3 regions of the Gottfriedia sp. NPDC057948 genome follow, and region 2 is predicted to be linked to each of the others. Evidence: riboswitches for the same ligand, from Rfam matches in the RefSeq annotation. Region 2 holds a riboswitch; each other region holds the start of a gene.

Region 1 (10,497 bases), on a different contig from region 2:
CTCTTCAAATAGAGAGGGATATTTATTCTCCATGAATTGCTGGATCGAATCACTTAATATACTTCTACTTAATAGGTAAATAATTGTTTCTGTGATAGCCATTCCGATTAATGATAAGAGAATGGTTTCAAACGGGTGAAAAAACAAGCTACCTACTACAATTAATACAGAGCTAGGAATGAATAGAAAGATTCTTGCACAGAAAATAGCGACAAATAATAGCATTGGGTTGATGGAAGAATTAGCAATAAAATGTTTTATATCTTGCAATGATAAATGAAATAAATGATATCGAATGGCGAGTAGTAGCATTAAAATCCAAAAGCCGATTACAGTTAGTGGAACGACTTTTTTCATGATGTATGCTCTCCTTTTAAGTTAGAAAATCTTCTGTAATAGTATTCTATTCCTCAAATACAAGAAAACTGATTCATTTTTTAAAAATTAATAATAAAGGTCATAAACATGTCAAAAAATGAATAAAAATAATTATGCACTAAATATCTCAAATTAAAGAGAATTGAGGTGGAGATATGCTTGATGAAGGCCTATTAGTTATTCGACTTGTTTTAGGTATTATTTTATTAGGTCACGGGGTGCAGAAAGTATTTGGTTGGTTTGGTGGTTACGGTATTAAAGGAACTGGACAATGGTTAGAGTCGATTGGAATCAAACCTGGAGCATTTTTTGCTTTTATAACAGGAGCGGCAGAAATTGTAGGTGGATTCTTTGTAGCGGCTGGTGTATATACAGAAATAGGCGCATGGTTGATAATAGTAGTGATGGCAGTAGCAGTATTAAAGGTTCATATAAAGAATGGATTCTGGAATACTTCGAACGGATTTGAGTTTAATCTATTAATTATTGCAGCTGCAGTAGGGTTATTGCTCACTGGTCCAGGATCAATGGTTTTATTTTAAGGGATTGATAGTTAATAGTACTGGAGGGAGTCTCATATTGAGGCTCTTTTTTTTGTTTCTTAATTATCGTTAAAAACAGTCATCTGTTTCTATCGTGATAACATCTTTTTTAAGAAAAATATCCCTCATTCGTGATACGATAATATCAGTAATGACATTATATGGAGGGATCAAGATGGCGGATGCTATTTTTGAACAACTTAGGTTTACAAGGGTTTATACATTGAAAGTTCTTGGTTCTGTTTCAAAAGAAGCTGTAGATGTAATACCAGCCGGATTCAATAATAATATTCTTTGGAATGCAGGTCATGTGCTAGGGGCATATGAGCAATTACTTTATGCTAACACTGCTGATGCTGGGAAACTTCAAAAGGAATTCATTGAATTTTTCAAGGGTGGGACTAAACCAGGTGACTGGCAAGCGGAGCCACCATCATATGAGGAAATTGTTACTTTATTAGAAAAGCAAGTTGAACAAGTTATTTCTACATATGAAGGGCGCTTAGATGAAATCATTTCAAAAGAGATGAAACTAGGGAGTTTTGAAATAAAGACAGTTCGAGACATGATTAGCTTTAATATTTTCCATGAAGGGCTACATGCAGGATTAGTAAACGGTTTAAAAAGATCACTTGGCCAGTAGAGTTATTTTTGACTTTTGTCCACACATTAAATCTAGGAGTTTATGCTCCTAGATTTTTTTGTTATAATCATGTTTAACAATTTGTTATTTTGATAGTTTGAAAATTGTGGTAATTAAAAAATAAAATATGGCACTTTCTAATTGATTTTTGTTTTTTAGTAACATTAATAATAATATTAACTAGCAATGATTATGACGAAAAAGGCCTAAAAAAACGAGGTTGTATAAATGAAGAAAGAAAGTAATTTAATTATTTACGATCTAATTTTGTATTTAGTATTTCCGCTTGTTTTATATAAAGTTTTACAACACTATTTTAGTGACTATTGGGCGATGCTCTTACCAACGGTTCCAGGGATCTTATATACTTTATTTCGTTTTTGGTATACTAAACAGTTTAATGTTACAGGTATATTTATTATCTCAACATTAACTGTAAGTACTGCCGTTGATCTAATGGCATTAGGTTCTGCGAAAAACTTAATTTTGTACAATGTGTATTATCACTTTGGTGTTGTAGTTGTATTTTTAGTTTTATTGGCTTTGAAAAAGCCATTACCATATTATTTTATGATTGATATTGCTGCAATACAGGGACAAGATCGTGAAGAAAGTAAAAAATTATATAAACATCCTTCACTATTCAAAGTGTTCCAGTACTTGTTTGTCGCATGGATTATTAAAGATATCGTATTTGCTGTTGCACAATGGTGGATGGTTGATACGTATGGATTAAAAGCATATTACTCACGTACAATTATCTTTACAATTGGTGGATATGTTTTTGGCATAATTATGGCGATCGGCTATGCAATGGTTACGATGAGAGCTCAAAAATTAAAAGGAGACGATTCAGAGCAACCCTCCGATGAAATTATTATTTAGTAAATGTCCTAAAAATAGAATGAACCCCACAAGTTATAAAATCCTTGTGGGGTTTTCTAATGTCCATTTATCCTTTTAATGAATTTCCTACTCCTTGCAATTCCTGCTCTTCTCTAGATGCTGTATTTACGAAATCAAGTTTTTGTATTCTTTCATTTTCTGGTTCGACATGTATTAATACTTTTGGATCAACTAAAACCTTTTTTATTTCTTCTTCTATTTTGTCACATAGTATATGGGCTTCTTCAATGCTCATGTGAGATGGCAATACTAAATGGAAATCTATATGCTCCTCAGCACCAGAACGTCTCGTGCGTAAGTCATGGTATTCGATAAATTGGGATTTAAAAGAATATAATACATTTTCGATTTGTTTTAATTCATCTATCGAAAGCCCAGTATCAAGTAGGGGGGTAAACGACTTACGTCCAAGTTCGATTGATTCTTTCATTATATAAATTGCGATTCCAATTCCAATCAATGCATCGAGAAATTCCCAACCAGTAAGACTGACTAAAATTAAACTTATTGCAACTCCGAGTGATGAATAAACGTCTGTTAATAAATGCAAAGCGTTTGATTGCATTGCAACTGAATGAGTATCATTTCCTACTTTTTGAACGATTTTTCCTACTCTCCAATTGATTAACGCTCCAATAAACATGACGACTACACCGATAATTGGCATCTTAATTGGGGTAGGATGAAGTAGCTTTTCAACAGATTCAATGATAATCCAAATACCAGCTACAAATATTAAGATGGTTTCGACTGTACCTGAAATGTTTTCAAACTTACCATGACCATAAGGATGTTCCTTATCAGGTGGTCTGTTTGAAATCCTTACAGAGAAAAAGGCAATGACTGAAGCAACTAAGTCCAACAAAGAATGAATTGCTTCAGAGATAATTGCTACGGAACCAGTAAAAATCCCGACAATTAATTTTAATAAAACGATGAATGAGTTACTACATATTGAGAGTACAGCTATTTTGCTTGAACGCAATCTATTCACCCCTGTCCAATTTTTTCTACTTAAGTTAAGAGTTTTGTAATAAGGCAACAAAAAAGAAAAACCACTAACAGTTTGTTAGTGGTTTGTTTTTTTTAGATTTAATTTATATTTTTTGAAATGATTTTTCATTTTTGAATCACCTTTTCTCTCGCATAAAACATATTCTATATTATAGATATTATTTTGAAAAGGAAAAGCTGTGTGTATGAAGTGAATATAAATCGACAATATTATTCAAAAATGGTTTGACATCTATTTTTAGACTGTGTTATACATAGACTAATATAAAAAATAACAGTCTATTCGTAGAGGTTGCATTGTATATGAGTATCATTTTAGAGAACTGTGGGTTCTATGACGAAATGAGAAAGGATCCTATGCCGAAGAAATAAATTGCCACACATTTTATTTCTGGGACTACATTTAATAAATGTAGTACTGTCACATGTGTTTGTGAAGAGCTATTGAAGAGATGTGATTGGCTAAGTCCTTTTTTAAAAAGCGATAGGCACATGAACATATCCTTCATGTGTCTTTTTTAATACACTAATACATTGAAGGAAGCTTCTTAGAATGATCTTACATTTGATTTGAAGGGAGAATACGAATGTATTTACATGGTAATAGTCGAATTAATAATGAAGGACATTTAGAAATCGGAGGTTGTGATACTGTAGATTTAGTAAAAAATTACGGTACCCCTCTATACATTTATGACGAAGCATTAATTGAATCAAAATGTAGGGAATTCCATGAAGCTTTAAGAGAAACGGGAATGAAATATCAGGTTGCTTACGCGAGTAAAGCGTTTCTATGTGTTGAACAAGCCCGCTTAATAGAAAGAGAAGGTCTATGTCTAGATGTTGTTTCTGGTGGAGAGTTATATACAGCATTGCAAGCAGGTTATCCAGCTGAGAAAATTCACTTTCACGGAAACAACAAAACAATTGAAGAAATTGAAGAAGCTTTAAATGCAAAAATAGGTTGTTTTGTAGTCGATAATTTCTTTGAGCTAGAAGTATTACAGGCTTTAGCTGAACAACGTAATGAAGAAGTATCAATCTTATTACGTGTTACGCCAGGTGTTGAAGCACATACACATGAATATGTAATGACTGGTCAAGAAGACTCTAAATTTGGATTCGATATTATGTCTGGTCAAGCTAATGAAGCAGTGGAAGTTTCTTTAAAATCAACTAACCTAAAATTATTAGGAGTACATTCACATATAGGATCTCAAATTTTCGAACCAGATGGATTTGTTCATGCAATCAATGTATTAATGAGCTTTTTAAATGGACTTAAAAATGATTTAGGTTTTACAGCTGAAATATTAAATGTAGGTGGAGGCTTTGGTATTCGTTATACTTCGGAAGATGAGCCTTTAGCTGTTGCTAAACATATAGAAAAAATTACTACTATTATTAAACAACAATGTGAAGAGCTAGACTACAAATTACCAGAATTATGGTTAGAGCCTGGACGTAGTATTGTTGGTGAAGCTGGAACAACACTTTATACGATTGGTTCAACAAAAACTCTTCCTTCAATTCGTAAATATGTATCTGTTGATGGGGGAATGACTGATAATATTCGTCCTGCACTATACGGATCAAAATACGAAGCGATGCTTGCAAATCGAGCAAATGATGAGAATAAAGAAGTTGTATCGATTGCTGGTAAATGCTGCGAGAGTGGCGACATGCTAATTTGGGATTGTAACTTACCTGTTGTACAAAACAATGATGTATTAGCTGTATCTTGCACTGGAGCTTATGGCTATTCAATGGCTAATAATTATAACCGTATCCGTCGCCCAGCAGTAGTATTTGTTAAAGAGGGTGTTTCAAGAGAAGTAGTCCGTCGTGAAACATATGAAGATTTAGTTAGAAATGACAGAGTTTACATCGAAAACTCTCGTAGATAGATATAATTAACGTTTTTGTGTTATTTGTATCAATACTGACACTTCTATATAATATAGAAGTGTTTTATTTCGTTTCCTTTAATAAAAGATGTTAATTTATCGACATATAAAGACATATTTATCATTTATATTACAATATTGTAACAATTGCGACTCTCTTCGGGAATCTATGGTATAAATATTTACGTAGATTAGCGAGAGGAGAAACGCTGAAATGTTAAGAAAAAAACTAGCAGTGCTGGCGATGGCAAGTACAATAGTATTATCATTAGCGCCAAATGCTTCAGTATTAGCTGATAGCAAAGTTGAAAAAAAGCAAGCTGAAGTAGATAAGTTCCAATCACAATTTAAAGAATTAAGCAACGAGATAGAGAAAATAGATCAACAAATTAAAACAACTAAGCAAAACATAGAAGCAAAAAAAGCAGAAATTTCTGAAACTGAAGAAATTATTAAAGATAAAAAAGCGAGAATTACATATTTACAAGACCGAATTCAAAAACGTAACGATTTATTAGAGGATCGTTTAGTTGCAATGCAAAAGCAACCAAAAGTTAATCTAGTAACAGACGTACTATTTAATTCTGACTCAATCGTAGATTTCTTTAATCGAGTAAACTCAATTTCAACACTTTTTCAAGCTGATGAAAATATCATTAAAGAACAAAAGTCTGAACAAGCAGAAGTAGTAAAAGAAAAACAACTTGTTGATCAGAAGAAAGAATCTTTAGTAACAGCGAAAGAAGATTTAGTTGCTCAACAAAGTGAACTTTCAAAATCACAAGCTGAAAAACAAAAATCATTAAATACTGCTGAAGCTAACTTAAAGTTAGCTGTTAAAGAATTAGAGAATGCAAAAGAAGATGAGAGAGTTCAACGTCTTGAGCAACAATCTCTTGAATTAGCTGCTTTATCTAGCGATGATGAGGAAAATGACAGCGTTAGCACCCCAGCTACTAAATCTAGTTCAAATTCTGATTCGAAATCTAGTTCAAATTCTAGTTCAAATTCAGATTCAAAACCTAAATCAGATTCAAATAATGATGATTCAGCAGCAACTGGAAACTCACTTGTAGATTATGCTTTACAATTCCAAGGTGTACCTTATGTATTTGGTGGAACGTCTCCAAGCGGTTTCGATTGCAGTGGTTTCATCTGGTATGTATACTCACATAATGGATATGGCATCTCTCGTGGAAATGTAAAAACATATTGGAGCAATGCGACAAAAATCAGCTCTCCTCAACCTGGTGACCTAGTATTCTTACAAAATACTTATATTGATGGTCCTTCACATATGGGTATTTACATTGGTGGAAATAAAATGGTTCATGCTGGAAGTAAAGGGATCAGCGTAATCAGCTTAAGTAATAGCTGGGTTCGTTCTCACTTCTTAGGCTATGGAAAATTCTAATAGTTTATTAACCTCGTATTATATTTAGTATAGTACGAGGTTTTTTATATTGTCTTAAGGAAAACCAAAAAGGTATAAGCGTTTAGCTTATACCTAAGTGTGTAGACAAAGTATACTAAAAACTTGATTTTCAGACTGATTGCAAGCGCTTGTCTTTCGAGGCGCGAAGCCTGGTGAGGAGCGGAGTTACCCTAGAAGGTAATGAGCACCGCAGACAGGCGAAGCAACGAAGAAAGCGAGCGTTTGGCGGGCAGTCTGAGGTATAAGCGTTTAGCTTATACCTTTTTGATTTGAAACCTGTTCTTTTAGTAAATCACGTATTTCAATAAGTAGAGCTTCTTCTTTAGTAGGAACAACAGGTTTTGCTTCTTCTGCTTCCTTCTTTCTAAATGAAAGTCTATTAATTAATCGAACAAAGAAAAATACTGAAATTGAGATGATAAGGAAGTCGACTACTGTTTGGATGAATGAGCCATATTTAATTTCATGATAATGCCAAGCAGAAAAGCTTTGTTTTCCTATGATCAGTGCAAAAATAGGCATCATTATATCAGCAACTAAAGAAGATACGATCTTACCAAAAGCACCCCCAATAATTACCCCGACTGCTAAATCAAGTACATTTCCTTTTAAAGCAAACTTCTTAAATTCTTCTAACATCTTATATCCTCCTGTGTAATTATCGTATAAGTTTACATACAAATCTTAATTCTTTCAAGTTAGCAATTGGACTTTTTTAAGCAAAAATATTTATATCACCCTCTAGATATGGTAAATATAATTAATGACAATTTTTAGGAGGAGTAAAGGTATGGGCACAGAATTGGCTACATTTGCTGGTGGATGTTTTTGGTGTATGGTAAAACCGTTTGATCAACAGGATGGCATTATAAAAGTTGTTTCAGGCTATACAGGTGGGGAAAAAGAAAACCCAACATATGAAGAAGTATGCACTCATTTAACAGGTCATTATGAAGCTGTTCAAATTACATTTGATCCGGAAGTCTATCCGTATGAAAAATTATTGGACTTATTTTGGCAACAAATTGACCCAACAGATGTAGGTGGGCAATTTAATGATCGAGGTAGTTCATACAAAACAGCAATTTTTTATCACAATGAAAATCAAAAAGAGCAAGCTTTAGCTTCGAAAGATAAACTAGAGAAAAGTGGCGTTTTCAAGAAACCAATTGTGACTGAAATTTTATCTGCAAAATCATTTTATGAAGCAGAGGAATATCATCAGCATTATTATAAAAAGCATCCGGTTCGTTACCAGCTTTACTTTAAAGGATCTGGTCGTCAAAAATTTTTAAAGGAACATTGGAAAACGGGTCAAGAGGAGCTTAAACAAAGACTAACACCAATTCAGTATGCTGTTACTCAAGAAGATGCAACTGAACCACCATTTAGAAATGAGTTCTGGAATCATAAAGAAAAAGGAATTTATGTTGATATCGTATCAGGACTTCCTTTATTTAGTTCATTAGACAAATTTGATTCAGGCTGTGGATGGCCAAGTTTTACAAAGCCGATTCTAAAAGGTGAAATTGAAGAGAAGAAGGACTATAGCCATGGAATGTTGCGTATTGAAGTCAGAAGTTCTGAAGCTGACGCGCATCTAGGGCATGTATTTGATGATGGACCTGGACCTGAGGGCCTACGCTACTGCATAAATTCTGCAGCACTAAGATTTGTTCCGTATGAAAAAATGGATGAAGAGGGCTATGGTAATTATAAGAGTATCTTTCTTAAATAGACGCTAAGGATATTTAACTAGATACGAACTAATTGAAAAAATTTTAATTTGAACCGAGATGACTATTCGTCTCGGTTTTTTTATTTAGAATGGGGGTATTTATCCTACCTATTCATTTGTTTCTTGATTTTGTCCAAAATATTTTCTAAAAAGTTTTCTGAAAATATTTACAATTATAAAATAAGTGTGTTAATATAAAAGTGTCACAAAGTTGTCACAAATTAGGTATTGCAATTTACGAAAAAGATGAAAACAGGAGGTTAATCATTATGAAGCGAACTGATTATGAAATCGTTGAAACATATACTCAATATTCTGGTATTGCCTTTTTTATTGGTCTTATTCTTTTTTTACTATATTTCACTGGAAGCGGTTTCTTACATACAGGCGTAAGCTTAACGGTGAGCATAGTATTGATGGGCTCTTGTTCAACCTTATTTCTATTAGGTACTTTTTTGGGATTGATGTTCTCAATTTCTTCAAAAGAACAAGTTTAAAAGTTAAAAAAAGAGTGGGTGTTCAAATGGCGATAAGTCAATTTGAACGCCCTTTTGTTTTGTATAACATATTTTATCGGATACGTGTATAAAGTAATTTGAAACTTAAAATTCTTCCGATACGATTAAAATATGGAAGTTATGATGCACTAGGAGGTGCCGCTTAAGGATGAATTTTTTTAAAAAGTTAAAAGGTATGGATCGTAATGTGTGGATTCGAGTGATTGGAGAAACGATTACGAGTAGTGCAATGATGATGCTTATGCCGTTTTTTGCACTATACCTAGAAGGAAAAGTTGATTCAATGCTAAAGGTAGGATTTATTATGTCAATTTCACCTATAGCATCACTATTTGGTTCGATGGCTGGTGGTAGATTAGCAGATTTATATGGTCGAAAACGTATGATGGTTTTTTCGACGCTTGGAACATCTCTTATTTTATTATCCTTTGCTTTAGCAGAAGGCTATACAGCATTTTTAATTTTATCAATTTTACTAGGTATAAGTAACTCATTCTTTAGTCCAGCAGCTTCTGCTATGATAGCTGATGTTACTGAACCAGAGAAAAGAACTGAAGCATATGGATTATTAAGGGTTGGAAGTAATGTAGGTACTGTGATCGGTCCATTATTAGGAAGTTCAGTTGTTTACTTTTCAAAAGATAGTTTATTTTATATTGCAGCAATCACTTTAGGACTTTATAGTATTGCACAATTAATTCTATTAAAAGAAACACTTCCTGCAGTAAAGAATGTTAAAGAAAAGAATGAAGTAACGAAAATACCTTTTAAAAAGGTTATGAAAATCATTAGATCTGATAAATTATTAATTTTTTACGTAGCAACAGGTGTAATTATTTCAATGGGTTTCTCACAAATTGAGGGAATGCTTCCACTTTATTTTAAACAAACCTTTCAATCTCAATTTGGTATGTGGAATCCTTACCCATTTTTAATGTCGCTTAATGGATTGTTAGTTGTTCTCTTGCAATTTCCGATTTCAAGTTATTTATCGAATCGTTCAATTGGAAAAACAATGTTTTATGGAACCATCTTATTTGGCTTAGGTATTTTATCGATCGGCCTTGCACCTCCATTATTACTTACAGTTGGGTTAGGTAAATGGATGATTCTATTTTTCTTGGCAATGATCTTCATTTACTACACTTTTGGGGAAATGGTCATGTCGCCAGTACAAATGACATTTGTGGCGAATATTGCACCTGAAGATTTAAGAGCGACCTATATGGCGGTTGGTAGTATGAAATGGACGATTGGTGGATTTCTTGGACCTTTATTAGGTGGATTTTTATTTGATTTAAAACTTGGAATATGGCTTTTTATCATTCTAGGAACAGGAGTTGTACTATCAGGAATAATGTATCGCTCACTTGATAAAAAAGTAGCGATTAGAGATAATCAACAGGGTATAGCGCA
Region 2 (10,497 bases):
CTAATGAAATTACTTTAAAAGATGTATATGATGCGATGAGATCAGATCCATATTCAAAAGGCTTTTTAGATGTAAATAGTAAGGAATGTTTTACACCATCTACACGATCTGCTTTATATGATTTAAAAGATGAGATGGAAAGCTGGCTTGTTGAAGGTCTCGCAAAGAAAACAATTTCAGACTTATTACCAAAGGAAAATGGATAAAATAAAATCGAAACTAGTTTCAGATGGCCTACCAAACGAACTCGCAATCAGTTTGAAAATCAATTATTAGTATGTTTTCTAATTTAGTCGAAACTAAAATGTTTCGATTTTATTTTTTTATAAACTGTAGTTGACTTTTATACAGTTAAAGTCATATACTGTATTTATAAAGAATACAGTTAATTAAGGAGAGATTAAATATGTCTAATGTTAAATCTGAAAAAGAAGAGTATTTAAATAAAGTAAACGAAATTGATTTTGGTAAAGAAGCGCCAAAAGAACTTGATAGTACGGATTTCTTTACTGTAGCAAAGGAAAGAAGATCAGTTCGTCACTACGATCCAAGCTTTCAAATGTCTGATGATGAAATTAAGGAGTTACTAGAAATTGCAGTTCAAGCTCCATCTTCTTCTAATTTACAACCATGGAGATTCCTTGTTATTAAGGACCAAGATACTAAACAAAAATTATTACCAATCGCTAATAACCAACAACAAGTTGTGGATGCTTCTGCGGTAATCGCTGTTTTAGGTGATACAGAAGCATACAAAAATGCAGATCGCATTTATGATGAATTAGTTGAAAAAGGTATGATGACTCAGGAAGTGAAAGACTTCTACGTAGGATCAATCGTGAAAAACTACGGTGGTTTACCAGAAGAAATTGCAACAAAAATTGCGATGGTTGATGGTGGATTAGTTTCAATGCAATTTATGCTTGCAGCAAAAGCAAAAGGTTTAGATACAGTTCCAATGGGTGGATTTGACCAAGCGAAATTTGTAGAAGCTTTCAATGTACCAGCAAACTTCAAACCAGTTATGTTAATTTCAGTTGGTAAAGGAATCAAAGCAGGCTTCGAAAAAGTTCGTTTAACTTTAGATGAAGTTGTTGCTTGGGATCAGTACTAATTACTTAGAAGATATGTAGAACAGGGATAAGGGAAACCTTTGACCTGTTCTTTTTTTGATTGAAGGAAATTTGCATCCGTTTAAAGAATAACTTTTTTGGAGGGGACTAATTATCCAGTGTTAACTAGCTAAGAATAAAGTAGATGAGCCAATCCGAGTGGTATTATAAAAACATGTATAGTAAAATTTAAAATGAAGATTTTTCATGTTGTACATTAATTTATAATTATGTAATGCTAAAAAAGTGGAATTAATAAGAGGTGTTTATCGATGACAAATAATAATATGCATCCTAAAGTTGAAGCATTTTTATTGAGAGCGAAAAAGTGGCAAGAGGAATTTTATAAGTTAAGAGATATCGTCATTGACTGTGAACTGACTGAAGATTTTAAATGGATGCATCCTTGTTACACACTTGATAATAAAAATATCGTTTTAATTCATGGTTTTAAAGAATATTGTGCACTTCTGTTTCACAAAGGTGCGTTGTTAAAAGATCCAAAAGGCATTCTGATTCAACAAACAGAAAATGTACAATCAGCTCGTCAGATTCGGTTCACCAATATTCAGGAAATAATTGAAATGGAAAGCGTTTTAAAGGACTATATTAAAGAAGCAATTGAAGTGGAAAAAGCAGGTTTGCAAGTAGAATTAAAAAAGACTTCAGATTATGAAGTTCCTGAAGAATTACAACTTAAATTAGATGAAATTCCGGCCTTAAAAACGGCTTTTGAAGCATTAACGCCAGGACGTCAAAGAGCTTATATTTATTATTTTTCTCAACCAAAACAATCAAAAACACGTACGTCTAGGGTTGAGAAATACATTGGTCAAATTCTCGATGGAAAAGGATTAAATGATTAGTTTTATTAAAACAAATAAAAAAATAAAGAGCGATTAATATTGCTCTTTTAGTGTGTAGCCAAAGTACAAAAAACTTGTTTTTCAGACTGATTGCAAGCGCTTGTCTTTCGAGGCGCGAAGCCTGATGAGGAGCGGAGTTACCCTAGACGGTAATGAGCACCGCTCAGCAGGCGAAGCAACGAAAAAAGCGAGCATTTGGCGGGCAGTCTGAATGGATTAAAAAATTAATCCCCACCAATCATTCCGACTTTTTTGTTTGTCTTATTATCTATATAGATAACGATCTTCTCTTCAGGATTATCTCCATTAAAAGTAACAGAATATAGCTTATCTTTATGATAGTTTTTATTAAATATTGTAGCATTATTCGGTATGGATTCTACTTTTTTAACGACCCCATGTTTATCACTTAACGCAGCCTGTTCAGTTCTAGTTAGGCTAGCATATGCAATGCCTTGGATACTTTCGTCATTATTTTTTTCACAACCAATTACTGAAAGAAGCATAAATGTTATCATTAATATGAAAATATTTTTTCTCATAAAATTCACTTCCTTTCTATATATAATAACATGCAATACATAAAAAATGTTAAATTATGGTAATTTTTACTTGGTTTTTAAAGTATTGAAAGTGTAAAAGGTTGTAGGAAATAAAGTAGAAATTAATTATATAATTGTATGTTCTAGCTATTTATAAATTATTTAAGCTATTAACTAAGGGAGGATTGAATTTATATGGGACATAACAAACAGGCAATACATCTTCATAAGCGTTTAAACACTTTGCATACAAAACATAATGAACGAGTTGCTGAGTTTCATAAACAACACGCGCTTCAGATTGAAAATGGTGGAAATGGAAATGGTTTACTAGCTAAATGGGAAAGATTTGTTTACTTCAAAGGAAGAAATGCATTTAAGGCAATTAAAGGGTTCGTTAAGTGAAAAGTGGGAACATAGGGTATAGGGAAACCTTTGCCCTTTTTTTATTCTTTAAAATAAAAAATATCGTGAGTCGCAAATAAAATCTGAAAACCGCAATTAAATTTGGCAAAACGGCAATTAAAATTAGGGAATCGCAAATAAATTTAGCGAAACTGCAATTAAATTCCAAGGAATCGCAAATAAAATTTTAAATTACCCATACCAGTTAAGGTATTATGTCCTCAAATTTAGACAATAGTAGGATAAATAGCAGATTTTATCAAGTTTTTATTCAGACTTGGAACAGATTTTCTAGTTTTTGATAAAAATCATACCAGCTTCAGTACATTCACCATTTTTTTACAATTAAAAAAGAGCGCCTCATACGTCAGTTAACCTGACTTATGAGACAGCCCCATTATTTGATATTAGCCTTCTCCATGTAATCGATATGCCATGTGGTTTGTTGGACCAACGTATTGATTAAGTGGGAATGAGTGACGAATTGCTTCAGTAATGAATTTCTTTGCAGTGTAGATTGCTTCTCTTGGTTCTGCTCCTTTAGCAAGCTCTGCACAAATCGCAGCCGAATAAGTACAACCCGCACCGTGAGTATATGTAGTTTCGATTCTATCAGATTCTAGATGTTCGATTTTTTCTCCATCAAATAATACATCTATTGCATTTTCATGCTGAATTTTGCTTCCACCTTTAACTAAAACATATTTAGCACCTAATTCATGGATTTTGCGTGCTGCTTCTTCCATTTGTTCAACAGTGCAGATTGGAGCCATTTTAGCTAATTGAGCTGCCTCAAATAAATTTGGTGTTACAACTGTTGAAAGAGGTACTAAAATTTCTCTTAATGCATCATTTGTCTCTGGGTGAAGAGCCTCGTCATTTCCTTTACAAATCATAACTGGATCGACAACAACTCGATCAATATTATGTTTTTTTATTGTTTTTGCTGCTAGCTCAATTATTTCAGTTGAACCAAGCATACCTGTTTTCATTGCTTGAATTCCAACGCCAACAATGATTGTTTCTAATTGTGCTGCAATTGTATCTATATCAATTGGAAATACTTGATGATGCCAATGATTATGAGGATCCATCGCTACTAAAGTTGTAATTGCACTCATGCCATAAACATTACGTTCCTGAAACGTTTTAATATCAGCTTGTAATCCAGCTCCACCACTACTATCAGATCCCGCAAGTGTTAATGCTTTATAAATTGTCATGTGAAAATTTCCTCCTTTGAAGTATATAGAATTATTATACAAAAACATAAGTGTTAGGTACAAGACATGAGTATCCTGAGGCGAAAATCAAGAGATACATCTCTTAGGTAAAGTCTGTTTTTGTCGAAAATTCTATTGACAAACTAGATTAATAGATTGTATATTGAGTTTATAAAAATTAATTTAATATGATCTTTATCTCGTTTGGATAGAGGCGCAGTTTTGATTAGTCGTTACTTTGAGGTTTATGGTACCTGTGAAAAGTAATAAAAGGTGAAACTGCCGAAGTAATAAATTTACCATTTAAATTTATTACTGGGCCTATTGCTGAATAAGCATAGGACTGTCACAAGATTTCTTGTGGAGGGCTATTGAAGAGATGTTGATGTTGTTTGACACATATAATTGAGTCTTAAACACGTGAACATTGCTTCACGTGTTTTTTTGTATTTTACCAGATTTTCCATTCTTTACATAATGACGAAAATACTGAGTAAAATACACATCATACAACACTTTATACCGTCCCATATTCTCGCGTAAAGATAAGATTGCAAGAATCAAGAGGAGGCAATAAGATGGGACTAACAAACCCTAAGAATGATAAAGTAGTATCGAATACTCACGATGGTTCTTTAAAAAGGGGCCTTAAAGCAAGACATTTAACGATGATTTCAATTGGTGGTTCAATTGGGACAGGATTGTTTTTAGCTAGTGGAACTTCAATTAGTCAAGCTGGTCCTGGCGGAGCTGTTTTAGCTTACGGACTAATTGGTATTATGGTTTATTTCTTAATGACTAGTTTAGGTGAAATGGCGACTTATTTGCCAGTTTCGGGTTCATTTAGTACTTATGGATCTCGCTATGTTGATCCAGCATTTGGTTTTGCTATGGGTTGGAATTATTGGTATAACTGGGCAATCACTTTAGCTTTTGAATTATTAGCTTCAGCAATGCTGATGAAATATTGGTTCCCTCATTCTCCAGCAGTATTATGGAGCGGAATCTTTTTAGTGATTATATTAGGTTTAAATTTACTTTCAGTTAAAGGCTATGGTGAATCAGAGTTTTGGTTTTCATTAATTAAAGTTGTAACTGTAGTTGTCTTTTTAGTTGTTGGTATTGCAATGATTTTTGGCATTATCAGTGGACATCATGCAGGTTTCAAAAACTTTACTGCTGGAGATGCTCCGTTTCATAATGGATTTTTAGGTGTTTTATCAATCTTTATTGTTGCAGGTTTCTCATTCCAAGGTACAGAGCTAATCGGTGTTGCAGCAGGTGAGACAGAACATCCAGAAAAAAATGTTCCAAAAGCTATCCGTCAAATTTTCTGGCGCATCCTTTTATTTTATGTATTCGCTATTATCGTAATTGGTTTATTAATTCCTTATACAGATCCTGGTCTAATGAAAAACGATGTGGCTGTTAGTCCATTTACTTTAGTATTTGAAAAATTAGGTGTTGCATTTGCGGCTTCTGTAATGAATGCAGTTATTTTAACATCAGTTTTATCGGCAGGTAATAGTGGAACATACGCATCTACTCGTATGTTATATACTTTAGCAATTGAAGGAAAAGCTCCTAAATTCTTAACAAAAGTAAATAAAAATGGTGTTCCTACAAATGCTTTATATATAACACTTGCAGTTGGTTCACTTGCTTGTTTATCTTCATTTTTCGGTGAAGGTCAAGTGTATACTTGGTTATTAAATTTATCAGGCTTATCAGGTTTCCTTGCTTGGTTAGGTATTGCGATTTCTCATTACCGTTTCCGTAAGGCTTATGTTGCTCAAGGAAAGGATTTAAAAGATTTACCTTATCGCGCAAAATGGTTCCCACTAGGTCCAATCTTAGCATTCTTAGCTTGTTTATTTATTGTACTAGCTCAAAACTGGCAAGCTTTCACTGGTAAGGCAATTGATTGGCAAGGTGTACTTGTTTCATACATTGGAATTCCTGTATTTTTAATTGTTTGGTTAGGTTATAAATTTAAACACAAAACGAAAGTTGTTTCTTATAAAGAGATGGATTTATCTAGAAAATAATATCAACATGTAGAAAAAGTACTAAAAATTTGATTTTCAGACTGATTGCGAGCTCTTGTCTTTCGAGGCGCGAAGCCTGGTGAGGAGCGGAGTTACCCTAGACGGTAATGAGCACCGCGCAGGCAGGCGAAGCAACGAAGAAAGCGAGCGTTTTCGGGCAGTCTGAAGCCCTTTCATCTTAGATGGAAGGGTTTTTTAGTTGTTTTAACCGATTTTTATGTAAATTTGGAATTTTTGTTCACAAAAACTAATACCTTTAGTATTATAAAACTAAAGGTATTAGTTTTTATTATTAGGAGGGTATAAAATGAAGATTACGAAAAATAATTATCTTTATGAGTTGAGCTTTTTACCCAATTTCTTTCCTGTAAATTGTTTTTTAGTTGAAGAAGAAAACGAACTTACGTTAATTGATACAGCACTATCCTTTAGTGCGACTAAAATTATTGAAGCAGCTAATCAAATCGGCAAAAAAATTACGAATATCGTTTTAACGCATGCGCACGGTGACCATGTTGGAGCGCTTGATCAATTAAAATCACTACTTCCTGATGCAGTCGTCTCCATTTCAAAAAGGGATGCAAAATTATTAAAAGGAGACACTAGTTTAGAAACTAGTGAGGCAAATATGCCTATAAAAGGTGGCGTCCCTAAAAATATCGAAACTATTCCGGATCGCTTACTACAGGAAGGAGACACTATTGGTTCTTTAATAGCAGTTGAAGTTCCCGGGCATACACCTGGTTCAATGGCATTTTTAGATCAACGCACAAATGCTATCATCGCTGGTGATGCCTTTTCATTAAGAGGTGGTTTTGCAATCTCTGGTCAATTGAAAATTTTATTTCCTTTTCCTTCAATGGCAACATGGAATAAAGATGCTGCTTTAAATAGTGCTAAGAAAATTAGTGAATTAAAACCTACATTATTAGCAGTAGGTCATGGTACGATGTTAAGTCATCCACAAGAAGCAATTGACCGTGCTCTTAAAAAGCAGTAAGTGAAGGGGAATTCGTAATGTCACCAAGGATTGGATTGAATTTTAATCAATTACTGAGTACTTCAATTAAAATTGTCGATACAGAAGGCTGGGAGGCTTTAACGATTAGTTATCTTGCAAAGAAGCTAACGATTCAACCACCATCGATTTATAATCATATTAAGAATTTGGATGAACTAAAAAATAGTGTTGCATTACATGGGATTACTCAACTTTATGAAAAACTTCGTGAATCGGTTGAAGGTAAAAATAATGAGAAAGCAATTTTTGCATTAGCTTTTGCTTATCTTGATTATGCTAGAACCCATCCTGGTTTATATAAAGCTACCTTATCTCCGTCTCAAACACCAGGTGATGATTATCATTTAACTGGCAATAAAATATTGAACTTAATCTATGAGTTATTGAAACCATTTAATTTATCGGATATTGAACTTATTCATGCGGTAAGAGGTTTAAGAAGTTTACTTCATGGTTTTGTTTCGCTTGAAAAAAGTGATGGATTTGGTATAAATATTCCAATTGATGAAAGTGTACTTTTTGTATTGAAAAATTATGTAAGAAATTTGAAGCCGGATATAGAGAAATAATCAAAAGGATAGGAAGGTTTAATTACCTTCCTATCCTTATTTATTGAATTTATAGAGAAAATACGCTTTTATTTAAAATTACGCGTTTACGCCGTCTTTGAAGTTTTTATTCCAGTTTTTATCTCCCATATGTTCAAGATCTTCAGTAGTACGTTCTAATACGTCAATTAGTAACGTCTTCATATGGTGAATATTGTTATAAAATAATTTTTCTTCTTCTAAATCTGGTTTTGCATGATGAGCTGCCTTAATTGCTGTTTCTTCACGAAATCTTCTAACTTTTAAGTCTAACTCATCAAAGACGTGTTTTACATACTTTACAATATTTCTATGGTTTAACGTATTTCTCTCATTTAATTCCTCTAATTTGTTTACCATAGTCATTTTCCTCCATGAATTAAGATTAAAAGATTAATATTGATTATACTGAATCAATGTGAAAAAACAATATAAATTATAAATTTTTAACCATTTATAATCAAAACCTTATGATTTTAATTTCAAGTCAAAATTGTATTTTTTTCCATCTGATGTATGATAAAATGACTTAATAATATTTTCTATTTTGCATAGGAGGCCTATTATGAAAGCAATTGTTATTCACCAATATGGAGATAGCTCTGAGTTTAAAAATATTGAACTTTCAATACCGAAGCCATCTGGTCATCAAGTTTTAGTTAAAGTTTCTGCGACTAGTATCAATCCAATTGATACAAAGATTAGAAAAGGAATAGTACCAAATGCGTTCAATCCTAAATTTCCGATGATTTTACATAGTGATTTTTCTGGTGAAGTTGTTGAAGTTGGTGAAAATGTTTCACGTTTTTCAGTTGGAGATTTTGTTTTCGGTTTAAATGTCTTTACGGGTACTCTTTCAGATTATTTTTTAATAGAAGAAACAGTAATTGCTAAAGCTCCAAAAAATTTACCAATTCAAGAAGCTGCAAGTTTACCACTAACAGCTATTACTGCATGGGAGGCACTTTTTGACAGAGGTAATTTAAAACAAGGTGATCATATTTTAATTCATGGCGGGGCAGGTGGCGTTGGTCATCTAGCTATCCAGTTGGCGAAAGCTTTTGGAGCTACTGTTACGACAACTGTTTCGTCGAATGAAAAAGCTGATTTAGTTAAAGCGCTAGGTGCAGACCATGTCATTAATTACAAGGAAGAGTCAGTCCAAGAATATGTTAACCGCCTAACGGATGGGCAAGGCTTTGATCTTGTTTTTGATACTGTCGGTAAAGAAAACCTAGATAAATCCTTTATTGCAGTTAAACCAAAAGGTACTGTTCTAGCAATCGCAGCACGTTCTACGCATGATTTAACACTTTTACATAACAAATCTTTATCTTTACATGTAATTTTTATTTTACTTACTCAAAAAACAGAGGAAGGGCGCAAAGAACATAGCGCTATATTAAATAAAATTGCTACTTTAGTTGAAGAAGGTAAGCTAAAACCACTAATCAATCCTAAATCTTTTACATTTGATCAAGTGAAGGAAGCTCATGATTACTTTGAAAATAATGAAGTACAATATGGTAAAGTATTAATTGAAAATAAGTAAAACTATTTAAATCCCTTTTGCATATGCTTGGGGATTTTTTTCATAATCAAACTTCCTACTTTCATAATTTGTTTGGATATATGGCTTTACATCAATCTGTTTAAAGTAATAAGTTTTTTCATTTATCATAACTTTGAATCCACTATTTTTATAAGTGAATTTTACCTTATTAAAAATCGAACTTTGTATATTATACTGGGATTCTTTTTTTCTTAAATAGTTTCCTTTATCTAATTTTCCATTACCTTGTAAATCTTCGTAATAATAATAAAATGTATAATCATTTTCTGGATCAAAGACGATTGATTCAAAAGGCAGTTCATTACATAAAAATGTACCTCTCAATAAAAATGTCTTATTTGGGGAATTACAACTACTAGTTAAAAACACCAATATAAATGTAATAAGTATTTTTTTAGTATTAAGTTTTTTCATGAACTTTTTTTTCTTCTTTAATAAGACTTTTAATGTTTACTATTTACTAACTTAATAAGGGAAGAAGTTATCTTTCTATTTTGCTGGCGTTAATTAAGGTGTTAACCTATTTGTAACTTTTTTGAAGCCGGTAGAAGTATAAACAAAGAAGTTTAAGGGCAAATATTTTTTAGTAAAATTTAACAGAGTGCTCAATTAAATTTTACTAAATTTTTTGAGATATTTTACTTTAACTATTGAATATTTTGTGAAAAATTTCACAAAATGAGAGACTTCGTAAAACAATAAAATTATGTAATTAAGTTATTTGTTCGCGAAATCAATAAGATTAATCTTTTTGTTCTCATGGTATTTAGTCAGTAGTGGTATATAATGGAAATATAATTCGTGGAATAAAGGATGTGAAAACGAGGTAGAAATTTTCTCCCTCTATTCAAATGAAAATAAAATTAATTATTGCTGATGATAATTCATTTATAAGGGAAGGGCTTAAAATCATATTGAGCTCTTATGAAGAGTTTGAAGTATTAGAAACAGTAAATGATGGGAATGAAGCGTTAAAATATTGTCAAAATAATGAGGTAGATGTTGCGCTTTTAGATGTTCGAATGCCAAATATGAATGGCGTAGAAGCTACGAAGCATATTTCCGAGCAAACTAAAACAAAGCCACTTATTTTAACGACTTTTGATGATGATGAATACAT
Region 3 (10,497 bases), on a different contig from region 2:
CACTCCATTCGTGATAAATTTTTTGAATATTATTTTTATATTCAATAATATATTAACATAAAAAACATATAACAATCGGCTGAAATTTTACAAAATTGTGACAAAAGTAGCGAGTTGAATCGTTACTCATGGACTAGATAGATCGATACTCTTGACGTCACATTTAGCAGACAATCAATAATTTAACATATAAATATGAAAATAATATGAAAATATTATGAATAAATCTTTTCATAAACCTCTACTTCAATACCATCTGCATTCGTTTTATTTTCTATATATTTAAATCCCTGAGATTTCCAAAAAGATTTTGATTGTTCGTTATTAATTAACACACCTAATCGTAACCCGTGAATATTTCTTTTTATAAGTAGTTCTTCAAATAAAATAAATGCGTTTGTTCCAAATCCATATCCATGGTAATCATGATGGATCATTAAAAGACCTAGCCATGGAAAACTATCTTTAGGATTAAGCGCTAAAAAATCAATTAATCCTATATAGGTATCATCTAATTTAATAAAATAAGTTTCCGTTTGGTGTGAGGAAAAAAAGTATTCCTTCATTAGTTCTTCTTTTGTTCGTGTTAAACGACCATTCTCCATTAAATTGTAATGTTGATTTGAATTTGTAATTTCTTCTATTACTTCAATTAAGTCAGTTGTAATTCTTTCAAATGTTATCACTTTTTTAGTCCTTTCATTGGTATATCAACTATTTGTTTGGAAATAGTAAGTTTGAGCAAATAAATAGAAAATGCTAATTCTCATATGGTATACTTTCTTTAAAATTATAACAAATTATGTCAATCTACATATTTTACTTATGTAGATTGCGCAAATAGGAGGAAAAATAAATGGCAATTGTTAATGCAACAAACGCAACGTTTGCAGAAGAAACAAAAGAAGGTGTAGTATTAGTTGATTTTTGGGCAACTTGGTGTGGTCCTTGTAAAATGATTGCTCCTGTATTAGAAGAATTAGCTTCTGAATACGGAGAAAAAGTTAAAATTGTTAAAGTTGATGTTGATGAAAACCAAGAAACAGCAGCTAAATTTGAAGTTATGAGCATTCCATCATTATTCGTTCTTAAAGACGGAGAAGTAGTTGAAAAAACTTTAGGTTTCAAACCTAAAGAAGCTTTAGAAGAATTAATTACGCCACATATTGGTTAATTATAATTTGTAAGAAATGCACTCATAATATGAGTGCATTTCTTTTTTTTGCATTTTTAACTAAAAAAAAGCTGGCTAGAACAATATTAATAAAACCAATACCTTAAGCCAATGTAAATGTTTTCATTATAATTAGCAATATGATTAATGAGAGTAATGTTAAAAATTTCTAATGTAAATAAGATTGACTATTTTTCTGTCACGTTTTATATTTAATAAGCATTAATATTTAACATACATTAAATATTTATTTGGATTAATTTTTAAAGGAGGTTAACTTTCTTGGGTAACAAAAATGAGTACATTGAACGGATCCAGATTGCACTTCAAAGCACTATTCATAAAATGCAACCAAAAGTGACAGAAAGTATGAATAGTCATGGTGTAACAGCTACTCAATTTTTTGTTTTAATGTACTTACGAAAAAAAGAAAGCTGTAAAATATCTGAGATAGCAGAGATGATGGGTGTAAAACCAAGTGCTGTATCATTTATGATTGATCGACTTGAACATAATGACTTTGTATATAGAGAACATGATAAAAAGGACCGAAGAGTTGTAAATATTATGTTAACTGAGGAAGGGATTAAAAAATTAGAATCAGTGATAAAAGATCGAAAAGAAATTTTTGAAGGTTTCTTGTTTAACCTTTCTGACGAAGAGTTATTACAATTTGCAAAGATTACTGAAAAGCTTGCAAATGCTGCAGCAGATTTATAGAAATTTTTACAAAATATTTTTTTGTATTAGTAATTATAATAAGAAAAAAGATATGGGAGAGAAGGGAGAAATATATTTTGACTACAAATACAGTTGTTCAAAAAGAAGGCAATCGTAAACTATTGCTAATTGGTCTAATTATTGCAATGTTTTTCTCGGCTTTAGATGGCACGATAGTTGGTACTGCAATGCCTAAAATAGTTGGAGACCTTGGTGGTTTAAGTATGATGACTTGGCTTACAACAGCATACTTATTAACTTCAACTACAGTAGTGCCAATCGCAGGTAAATTAGCAGACTTATTAGGTCGTAGAAGTGTTTATATTGCTGGTTTAGTTATATTTATGGCAGCTTCAGCATTATGTGGTATTGCACATAACATGACTGAATTAATTATTTACCGTGGTATTCAAGGTATCGGTGGCGGTGTAATGATGCCGATGGCGATGATTGTAATCGGAGATTTATTTACAGGTAAAGAACGTGCGAAATTCCAAGGGGTTTTCGGTGGTATTTACGGTTTAGCTTCAGTAATCGGTCCACAAATCGGTGGTTGGATTGTTGACTCATTAAACTGGAAATGGGTATTTTACATTAACCTTCCAGTAGGTATTATCGCAACAATTTTTATTGCATTAGGTTTAAAAGGAAGAAAAAATACTGGTCCAATCAATTTCGATATCGCTGGTATGGTAACTATGATTGTCGGTGTTGTAAGTTTACTCCTTGCTTTAAGTTTAGGTGGAGTTAAATATGATTGGAATTCTTGGCAAATCATTAGTTTATTTGTATTAGCAGTAGTTGGAATCATTAGCTTCGTGATCGCAGAAAATAAAGCTAAAGAGCCAATACTACCAATGTATTTATTTAAAAATAGAACGTTCGTAACATTGAACTTAATTGGTTTCTTTATGACAATTGCGATGTTTGGTGCAATTATGTTCGTACCATTCTTCATGCAAGGAATTGTTGGAGTAAGTGCAACACAATCAGGGACAATTATGACGCCAATGATGATCACTATGATTATTGCAAGTATTATTGGTGGTCAGGTTGTATTTAAAGTAGGTATTAAACCACAGATTATTACGGGTATGTTCGTAATTGCATTAGGTTTATACTTATTAACAACTTTAGATATGAATTCAACTAAAACAATTGCAACAATCTTTATGGGAGTTATGGGTCTAGGGATTGGTTTAGTAATGCCGACAATTACTCTAGCTCTTCAAGAAGTATTTGATAAGAAGGAATTGGGGATTGTAACATCTTCTAGCCAATTCTTCCGTTCAATCGGTGGTACTTTTGGAGCAACTGTTTTAGGTGCTGTAATGAACAGTAAATCAGGAACACTTCTAAACAATGATTTAGTTCCATTCTTAAATAAATTACCAGCTCAAGCTGCACCATTAGTAGACAAATTTAAAGACATGATTAATACAACTCCTCAGTCTGTATTTACAATGTTATTTAATGCGGATGCTAAGAAGCTAATTCCTAAGCCAATTTTAGAAGGTATGTTACCGATCATTAAAACATCATTAATGGATTCATTACACCAAGTATTCTTTGTTGGTTTAGGATTCATCATAATTGGTGCAATCGTAACATTATTCCTAACACCAATTAAATTAACGAATAGAAAAGCTGGCGATAAAGAAGGTAATGAGCAAGAACAAGTTGAAGTGGAAACTGCGACTTCTTAATTTCCCAAGCCATAATAATAAAGGTGAAAACCATCCAGAATTATTTGGATGGTTTTTATTTGTAGTGTCACCTATTTGCTGTGTGTAGAAAAAAAGAGAGGTCCCATAAAAGATTTACTTTTCAGGGACACCCTCTTTGTTAGATAGCCACGGATCCTTTTTCTTTTCTTTTTTTCATTTTTCGTTTATTACTCCATAAAATCCAAGATAAAGCTAATCCTGTCCCGGTAAGGATGAAAAGTCCAATACCACTAATTAGACCAATTATGCCAGTATGTAAGCTTTTTACTGAAAATGCAGACTGCTCAGGTCTTTTTCCAAAATTTTGAAATGGGGTTTGAGTATTATCACCATTTTGTCCATTTTGAAGCGCTGTGTTTTGATCGCTATTTTGAGATTGTTGGTTATCATTAAACTGTCCACCCGATGGAAACTGACCTTGCATAGAAAATCTTCCTTTTTCTTCGCCACCTTTATTGAAATACAGGATAATTCCTGTAGTAGATTCGATTAGTAGGAAAACAGAAACAATCACACCTATCCAAAAATGAACTACTCTTACTTTTTTCATCAAAATTTCTCCTTTTCTTCTCTTGATGAAATTAAAGTTACAATAGAAAACTTAATTTTTACTTAATATCATTAAAGTATTTTCAGTTTTTAAATATGGAGATTATAATATTAAGTGTACAATTGCACGAAAGAGGTGAGAGGAAATGGACAATCACTTAAAAGAAAAATTAGCGCTACTACCTGATCAGCCTGGTTGTTATTTGATGAAAGATATTCAAGGGACGATCATTTACGTAGGAAAAGCTAAAGTGTTAAAAAATAGAGTTAGATCTTATTTCACGGGATCCCATGATGGTAAGACATATCGATTAGTTCAAGAGATAACTGATTTTGAATATATTGTTACTTCTTCAAATATGGAAGCCTTAATTCTTGAGATGAATTTAATTAAGAAATATGATCCGAAATATAACATCATGTTAAAGGATGATAAATCATACCCCTTTATTAAAATCACTGCTGAAAAACATCCTCGCTTATTAATTACGCGAAATGTAAAAAAAGATAGAGGGAAATATTTTGGACCATTCCCTAATGCTACAGCCGCTAGTGAAACAAAAAAATTATTAGATCGTTTATATCCGTTACGAAAATGTTCTTCATTACCAGATAAAGTTTGTTTATATTATCATATTGGTCAGTGTCTTGCGCCTTGTGTAAAAGAAGTAACTGATCAACAAAATCAGGAAATAGTTAATGAAATTGCCCGTTTTCTAAACGGTGGGGAAGACCAAATACGAAAAGAATTAGAGGCAAAAATGCTTGCTGCATCTGAACAATTAGATTTCGAGCGCGCGAAAGAGTATCGAGACCAAATTGTATCTATTGAAGCGACTATGGAAAAGCAGAAAATGATGAGTAGTGATTTAGTTGATCGAGATGTATTTGGATATGCGGTTGATAAGGGATGGATGTGTGTTCAAGTTTTCTTTGTTCGAAGAGGAAAATTAATTGAAAGAGATGTATCATATTTTCCAATTTACGATGAACCAGAAGAAGAATTTCTATCGTTTATTGGGCAATTTTATGAAAAACCACACAATATAAAACCAAAAGAAATTTTTGTACCAGATAAAGTTGATACGGAAATTTTAAAAGGTTTACTAAAAATTCCTGTATTCCAACCAAAAAGAGGCCAAAAAAAGGAACTCGTAGTATTAGCAAATAAAAATGCCAAAATTGGACTCGGTGAGAAATTTAAATTAATTGAGCGAGATGAAGAAAGAACAGTTAAAGCAATAGAAAAACTAGGGGATATTTTAAATATTGAAACTCCGTATCGAATTGAAGCATTCGATAATTCAAATATTCAAGGAACAAATCCTGTTTCAGCTATGGTTGTCTTTATAGACGGAAAACCTTCAAAAAAAGATTACCGCAAATATAAAATCAAAACTGTCGTAGGACCTGATGATTACGATTCAATGCGTGAGGTAGTTCGTAGAAGATATTCGAGAGCATTAAAAGAGAATTTACCTTTACCAAACTTAATAATTGTGGATGGTGGGAAAGGACATCTAGCTGCAGTTGAAGATGTACTCCAAAATGAGTTAGGCCTATACATCCCAACAGCTGGACTTGTTAAAGATGAAAAGCACCGCACTTCAGAGTTATTAATAGGACAGCCACCTCAAATTGTCCAACTTGGTAGACAAAGCCAAGAATTCTTTTTATTACAAAGAATTCAAGACGAGGTACACAGATTTGCGATTGAATTCTATCGTCAGCTTCATAGTAAATCAATGGTTCAATCTGCTTTAGATGGCATAGCAGGTGTTGGTGGAACAAGAAAGAAAGCTCTTCTTAAACATTTTGGATCAGTCAAAAAAATAAAAGAGGCATCAATCGATGAGTTAATAGCAGCTAAAATGCCAAAAAATGTTGCAGAAGAAATTTATCAGCATTTCCATAAAGAGTAACATAGTTGCCAAAATTTTTATCTTGACACTATTTTCAAAATAATTTATATTTTAGTTAAAATTAAATGATTTTCTCTCGTAATAGAGGTGCAAAACTTAAAAGTATGCTGTCATAGACGTGTGGCGTTGTGATGGACAGTTGAAAGGAAGTTTTGCCGAAATAAAATGAATCCACAATTCATTTTGTTGGGACTGCATTTAAGAAATGTAGTACTGTCGCATAATAATTATGCGGGGAGCTATTGAAGAGATGTTGATGAATTGTCTATTTTATTTTATTTGTAAATTAGGCGCGTGAACATTGCTTCACGCGCTTTTTTGTATTCTTTTTTAAGTAAAAAGTGAGGATGAGAAAAATGGGAATTATTGTTCAGAAATTCGGTGGTACTTCAGTAGGCTCAATTGAACGAATTCAGCATGTTGCTGAAACAGTAACCAAATCATATAAAGAAGGAAACCAAGTAGTTACAGTTGTTTCTGCAATGGGACATCATACAGACGAACTAGTTAGTTTAGCAGCTCAAATTAGTCCGCAAAACAGTAAACGTGAATTAGATATGTTACTTACTACAGGGGAACAAGTTTCGATTTCGTTACTAGCAATGGCGATTCAAGCTAAAGGTTTTAAAGCTATTTCACTAACTGGTTGGCAAGCTGGAATTCAAACTGAATCTGTCCATGGAAATGCGCGTATTGAAACAATTCATACAGATCGAATTCAACAATTACTTGATGAAGGGTATATTGTAATTGTTGCTGGTTTCCAAGGTTTAAGTGACAACAATGAAATTACGACATTAGGTCGTGGTGGTTCAGATACAACAGCTGTTGCATTGGCAGCTGCTTTAAATGCAGAACGTTGTGACATTTATACGGACGTATTAGGTGTTTATACTACGGATCCAAGAGTTGAACCAAATGCTTCTAAACTAAGCCATGTCTCTTATGATGAAATGCTAGAGCTTGCAGCTTTAGGAGCAGCGGTTTTACATCCAAGAGCAGTAGAATTCGCAAAAAATTATAATTTAATTATTCAAGTTCGTTCAAGTCAACATGATGAAATCGGTACATTTATTGGGGAGGAAACACAAATGGAACAACAATCAGTCGTAAGAGGAATCGCATTCGAATCTAATGTAACAAGGATGACTTTAAATGGTTTAAATAACCATGTAGATTTATTACCTAAAATCTTTACTTTATTAGCAAGTGAAGGTATTGATGTTGACATTATCATCCAAAGCGTAACATCAGATAACTTAGTAAATCTTTCATTCTCGATCAAATCTGAAAATATGATGGAAGCAATAGCGGTTCTAGAATCAAAGAAAGAATTTTTAGGTTACCGCTCATTTGATTTTGAAAGTGAACTTGCTAAAGTATCAATTGTAGGTAGTGGAATGGTTTCAAATCCAGGTGTTGCTGCAAAAATGTTTAAATTTTTAGCTGAAAGTGAAATCCCTGTAAAAATGGTAAGTACTTCTGAAATTAAAGTATCAACAGTTGTACCAAAATCAAAATTACAAGAAGCAGTTCACGCTCTTCATAAAGGATATGAATTAGATCGTATTAATGAAGAAGTAGTAGTGGAAAACTAAATAGTAAAATAAACCCTTTTAGGCGTTCAAATTCTTATATATAGGCTTTGAAATATTGATTTTATCAATATTCATCACGTTCAGATATACAGAGCCGTATAGTATAGTGATAGCGTTTAAAAGGGTTTTTTAATCGTTAAGCGAATAAATTATATAAAGATTCTGTAATTTTAAAATAAGTAAGGCGAACGGCTAAATGGTAAATAAAAGAAGGAGGTATTAATAATGGGGCATAGTATACTTGCCTACGGATATGGAGAAATTGTGCTACAGTTCGTTCTATTAATACTCGCCATTTTGTTTTTTGTTTCTATTTGTTTATTCTTGTTAAATTCTATTATTAAGGGAGTTAAAAGAAACAAGAATTTTGATGGAATTAGAAGGCAGGATCCAAGTAAGGAAAGGAAAGAGAAGGGGTAAGTTAAATAATAACTACCTGATCTTTTTCTTAAATTGAAGTAAAAATTTGGACTTAATGATTTATTGGTTAATACTAATTGTTGTATCTGTAATTGAACTTATATTTCAATATTTCAAGAAAAAATTATTCAAAAGAAAACACCACAATGGACCAAAGTTCTTGTGGTGTTTTTCGTGTTATCTTCTTGTAATTGGATCCTTTAAATCCCATTTTACTTGGAACTTTACTTTGTCGCCTCTTTTGCTTTGCTCTTCATACGTTTCAGCTATAACATCGATTTGCTGTTGAATTTGCATCGCTAGAAATCCAGCTTCTAGTTGGTAAGATACGTTCTTTTTTTGTTGATTTCTGTATGTAATTAATTCAGAAGATAGTGTTAAATGAACTTCTTGCTTCTTTTCTTCTTCAACAGTAAGAGTACCCCAACCAGCTTGATCAAAAAATTCTATAATTTCTTCAAAGGTTGCTAAAGGATATTTCCTGGCAATCATTTTACCCGCCCAATATAAAATATCATTTTGCTCTTTTCCTAATAAATCATTCAATAAATCGTTACGTATTAGCTCATAGCCAAAACCAGAAATATTTCCCGGAATATTTAAATTTTCAATGCCGTTCGTCATGGTCGGATAACTCTCCCTTTCCTAAAAAAACATGTTTTTATTATATACAATATTTAATAGTAAAAACAATAATTCGACAACAGTAGATTACAAGGATTACCAATCTAAATGAGAAGTTTTTTCAGTAAAGAAAAATGTACGCGTTTTCTTGACCTCCTATATTATCAGGAGTAAAATGGGTTGTAGATAAATGTCATAAAAATTTCGACTTTTTATGCGTATTGCTTATTTATTCTATTTTTTTAGAATAATAGAGGAATTAAATTTTTCATGTGCACAAACTAAAGGGGGCAGGGGTTTACATGAGCAACAAGAATGGAAGGGAGTTTTTCTTTAGAAAACTTCATTCATTGCTAGGAGTTATTCCGGTTGGGATCTTTTTAACACAGCACTTAGTTGTCAATCATTTTGCGACAAATGGAGCAACATCGTTCAACAAAGCTGCTGAATTTATGGCGAATTTACCATTCCGCTATTTTTTAGAAGTTTTTGTCATTTTCTTACCAATTTTATACCATGCAATTTACGGACTATACATTGCGTTCACTGGAACAAGCAATGTTAAAAATTATGGATACTTACGTAACTGGTTATATTTATTCCAACGTATTTCTGGTGTAGTTACTTTAATTTTTATTACTTGGCACGTATGGCAAACACGTATCGCTGCTCAACTAGGAGCAACGGTTGATTATAATATGATGGCTGATATTTTTACTTCAAAATTTATGTTAGTTTTCTATATAGTAGGTGTAATTTCAACAATTTTCCACTTTGCTAATGGATTATGGTCATTCTTCGTATCTTGGGGAATTACAGTAACACCTAGATCACAACGTATTTCAACATATGTTACATTAGGTATATTCGTAGTATTATCATTCGTTGGATTAACTGCTATCTTTGCATTCATTGATCCACAACTAGCGAATTTGTAAGGAGAGAGAGTCATGAGTGGGAAAATAATTATCGTCGGTGGCGGATTAGCTGGTCTTATGGCAACAATTAAAGCCGCTGAAGCTGGCACAAAAGTAGATTTATTCTCATTAGTTCCCGTAAAACGATCACATTCAGTATGTGCTCAAGGTGGAATTAATGGTGCGGTTAATACAAAAGGTGAAGGTGACTCTCCTTGGGAGCACTTTGATGATACAATTTATGGTGGGGATTTCTTAGCAAACCAACCACCTGTAAAGGCAATGGCAGAAGCAGCACCAGGCATCATTCATATGATGGACCGTATGGGTGTAATGTTCAACCGTACGCCTGAAGGACTATTAGACTTCCGTCGTTTCGGTGGAACGCAACATCACCGTACAGCATTTGCTGGTGCTACGACTGGGCAACAATTATTATATGCATTAGATGAGCAAGTTCGTCGTTACGAATCTGAAGGACTTGTTCAAAAGTATGAAGGCTGGGAATTTTTAAGAGTTATTGTTGATGATGAAGGCGTATGTCGTGGAATCGTTGGACAAAACTTAACATCAATGGAAATCGTAAGTTTCCCTGCGGATGCTGTAGTAATGGCATCTGGTGGCCCTGGTATTATCTTTGGTAAAACGACAAATTCAATTATTAACACTGGTTCAGCTGCTGCAGCTGTATATCGTCAAGGTGCAGTTTATTCAAATGGTGAATTTATTCAAATCCATCCAACTGCAATCCCTGGGGATGATAAAAACCGCTTAATGAGTGAAAGTGCTCGTGGTGAAGGTGGACGAGTTTGGACGTATAAAGATGGTAAACCATGGTATTTCTTA

What was found. Region 2 has a riboswitch for lysine ahead of ACFVRR_RS09585 (amino acid permease). Riboswitches for the same ligand answer to the same signal wherever they lie in the genome.
Region 1: it holds a riboswitch for lysine, as region 2 does, so the genes downstream of both, lysA (diaminopimelate decarboxylase) here and ACFVRR_RS09585 (amino acid permease) in region 2, are expected to answer to the same signal.
Region 3: it holds a riboswitch for lysine, as region 2 does, so the genes downstream of both, ACFVRR_RS12940 (aspartate kinase) here and ACFVRR_RS09585 (amino acid permease) in region 2, are expected to answer to the same signal.

What each region holds. Positions count from the first base shown of each region.
Region 1 covers NZ_JBHVPN010000022.1:19,896-30,392, reverse strand. The annotation lists gene ACFVRR_RS21805 (TVP38/TMEM64 family protein) at 1-357, opposite strand, end outside; gene ACFVRR_RS21800 (DoxX family protein) at 534-920, shown strand; gene ACFVRR_RS21795 (DinB family protein) at 1,096-1,563, shown strand; gene ACFVRR_RS21790 (VC0807 family protein) at 1,792-2,448, shown strand; gene ACFVRR_RS21785 (cation diffusion facilitator family transporter) at 2,516-3,454, opposite strand; lysine riboswitch at 3,762-3,935, shown strand; gene lysA (diaminopimelate decarboxylase) at 4,071-5,390, shown strand; gene ACFVRR_RS21775 (C40 family peptidase) at 5,605-6,804, shown strand; gene mscL (large-conductance mechanosensitive channel protein MscL) at 7,075-7,464, opposite strand; gene msrA (peptide-methionine (S)-S-oxide reductase MsrA) at 7,616-8,563, shown strand; gene ACFVRR_RS21760 (hypothetical protein) at 8,833-9,060, shown strand; gene ACFVRR_RS21755 (MDR family MFS transporter) at 9,230-10,497, shown strand, end outside.
Region 2 covers NZ_JBHVPN010000004.1:215,297-225,793, forward strand. The annotation lists gene ACFVRR_RS09555 (RrF2 family transcriptional regulator) at 1-206, shown strand, start outside; gene ACFVRR_RS09560 (nitroreductase family protein) at 407-1,114, shown strand; gene ACFVRR_RS09565 (YdeI/OmpD-associated family protein) at 1,385-1,978, shown strand; gene ACFVRR_RS09570 (hypothetical protein) at 2,203-2,520, opposite strand; gene ACFVRR_RS09575 (hypothetical protein) at 2,716-2,925, shown strand; gene pdxK (pyridoxine/pyridoxal/pyridoxamine kinase) at 3,333-4,148, opposite strand; lysine riboswitch at 4,350-4,527, shown strand; gene ACFVRR_RS09585 (amino acid permease) at 4,727-6,196, shown strand; gene ACFVRR_RS09590 (MBL fold metallo-hydrolase) at 6,504-7,196, shown strand; gene ACFVRR_RS09595 (TetR/AcrR family transcriptional regulator) at 7,214-7,786, shown strand; gene ACFVRR_RS09600 (hypothetical protein) at 7,865-8,164, opposite strand; gene ACFVRR_RS09605 (zinc-dependent alcohol dehydrogenase family protein) at 8,370-9,356, shown strand; gene ACFVRR_RS09610 (hypothetical protein) at 9,363-9,791, opposite strand; gene ACFVRR_RS09615 (response regulator) at 10,229-10,497, shown strand, end outside.
Region 3 covers NZ_JBHVPN010000007.1:64,783-75,279, reverse strand. The annotation lists gene ACFVRR_RS12970 (GNAT family N-acetyltransferase) at 216-686, opposite strand; gene trxA (thioredoxin) at 857-1,174, shown strand; gene ACFVRR_RS12960 (MarR family winged helix-turn-helix transcriptional regulator) at 1,457-1,894, shown strand; gene ACFVRR_RS12955 (MDR family MFS transporter) at 1,972-3,600, shown strand; gene ACFVRR_RS12950 (hypothetical protein) at 3,740-4,171, opposite strand; gene uvrC (excinuclease ABC subunit UvrC) at 4,317-6,092, shown strand; lysine riboswitch at 6,167-6,342, shown strand; gene ACFVRR_RS12940 (aspartate kinase) at 6,449-7,690, shown strand; gene ACFVRR_RS12935 (hypothetical protein) at 7,916-8,110, shown strand; gene ACFVRR_RS12930 (YslB family protein) at 8,288-8,734, opposite strand; gene ACFVRR_RS12925 (succinate dehydrogenase cytochrome b558 subunit) at 9,037-9,672, shown strand; gene sdhA (succinate dehydrogenase flavoprotein subunit) at 9,685-10,497, shown strand, end outside.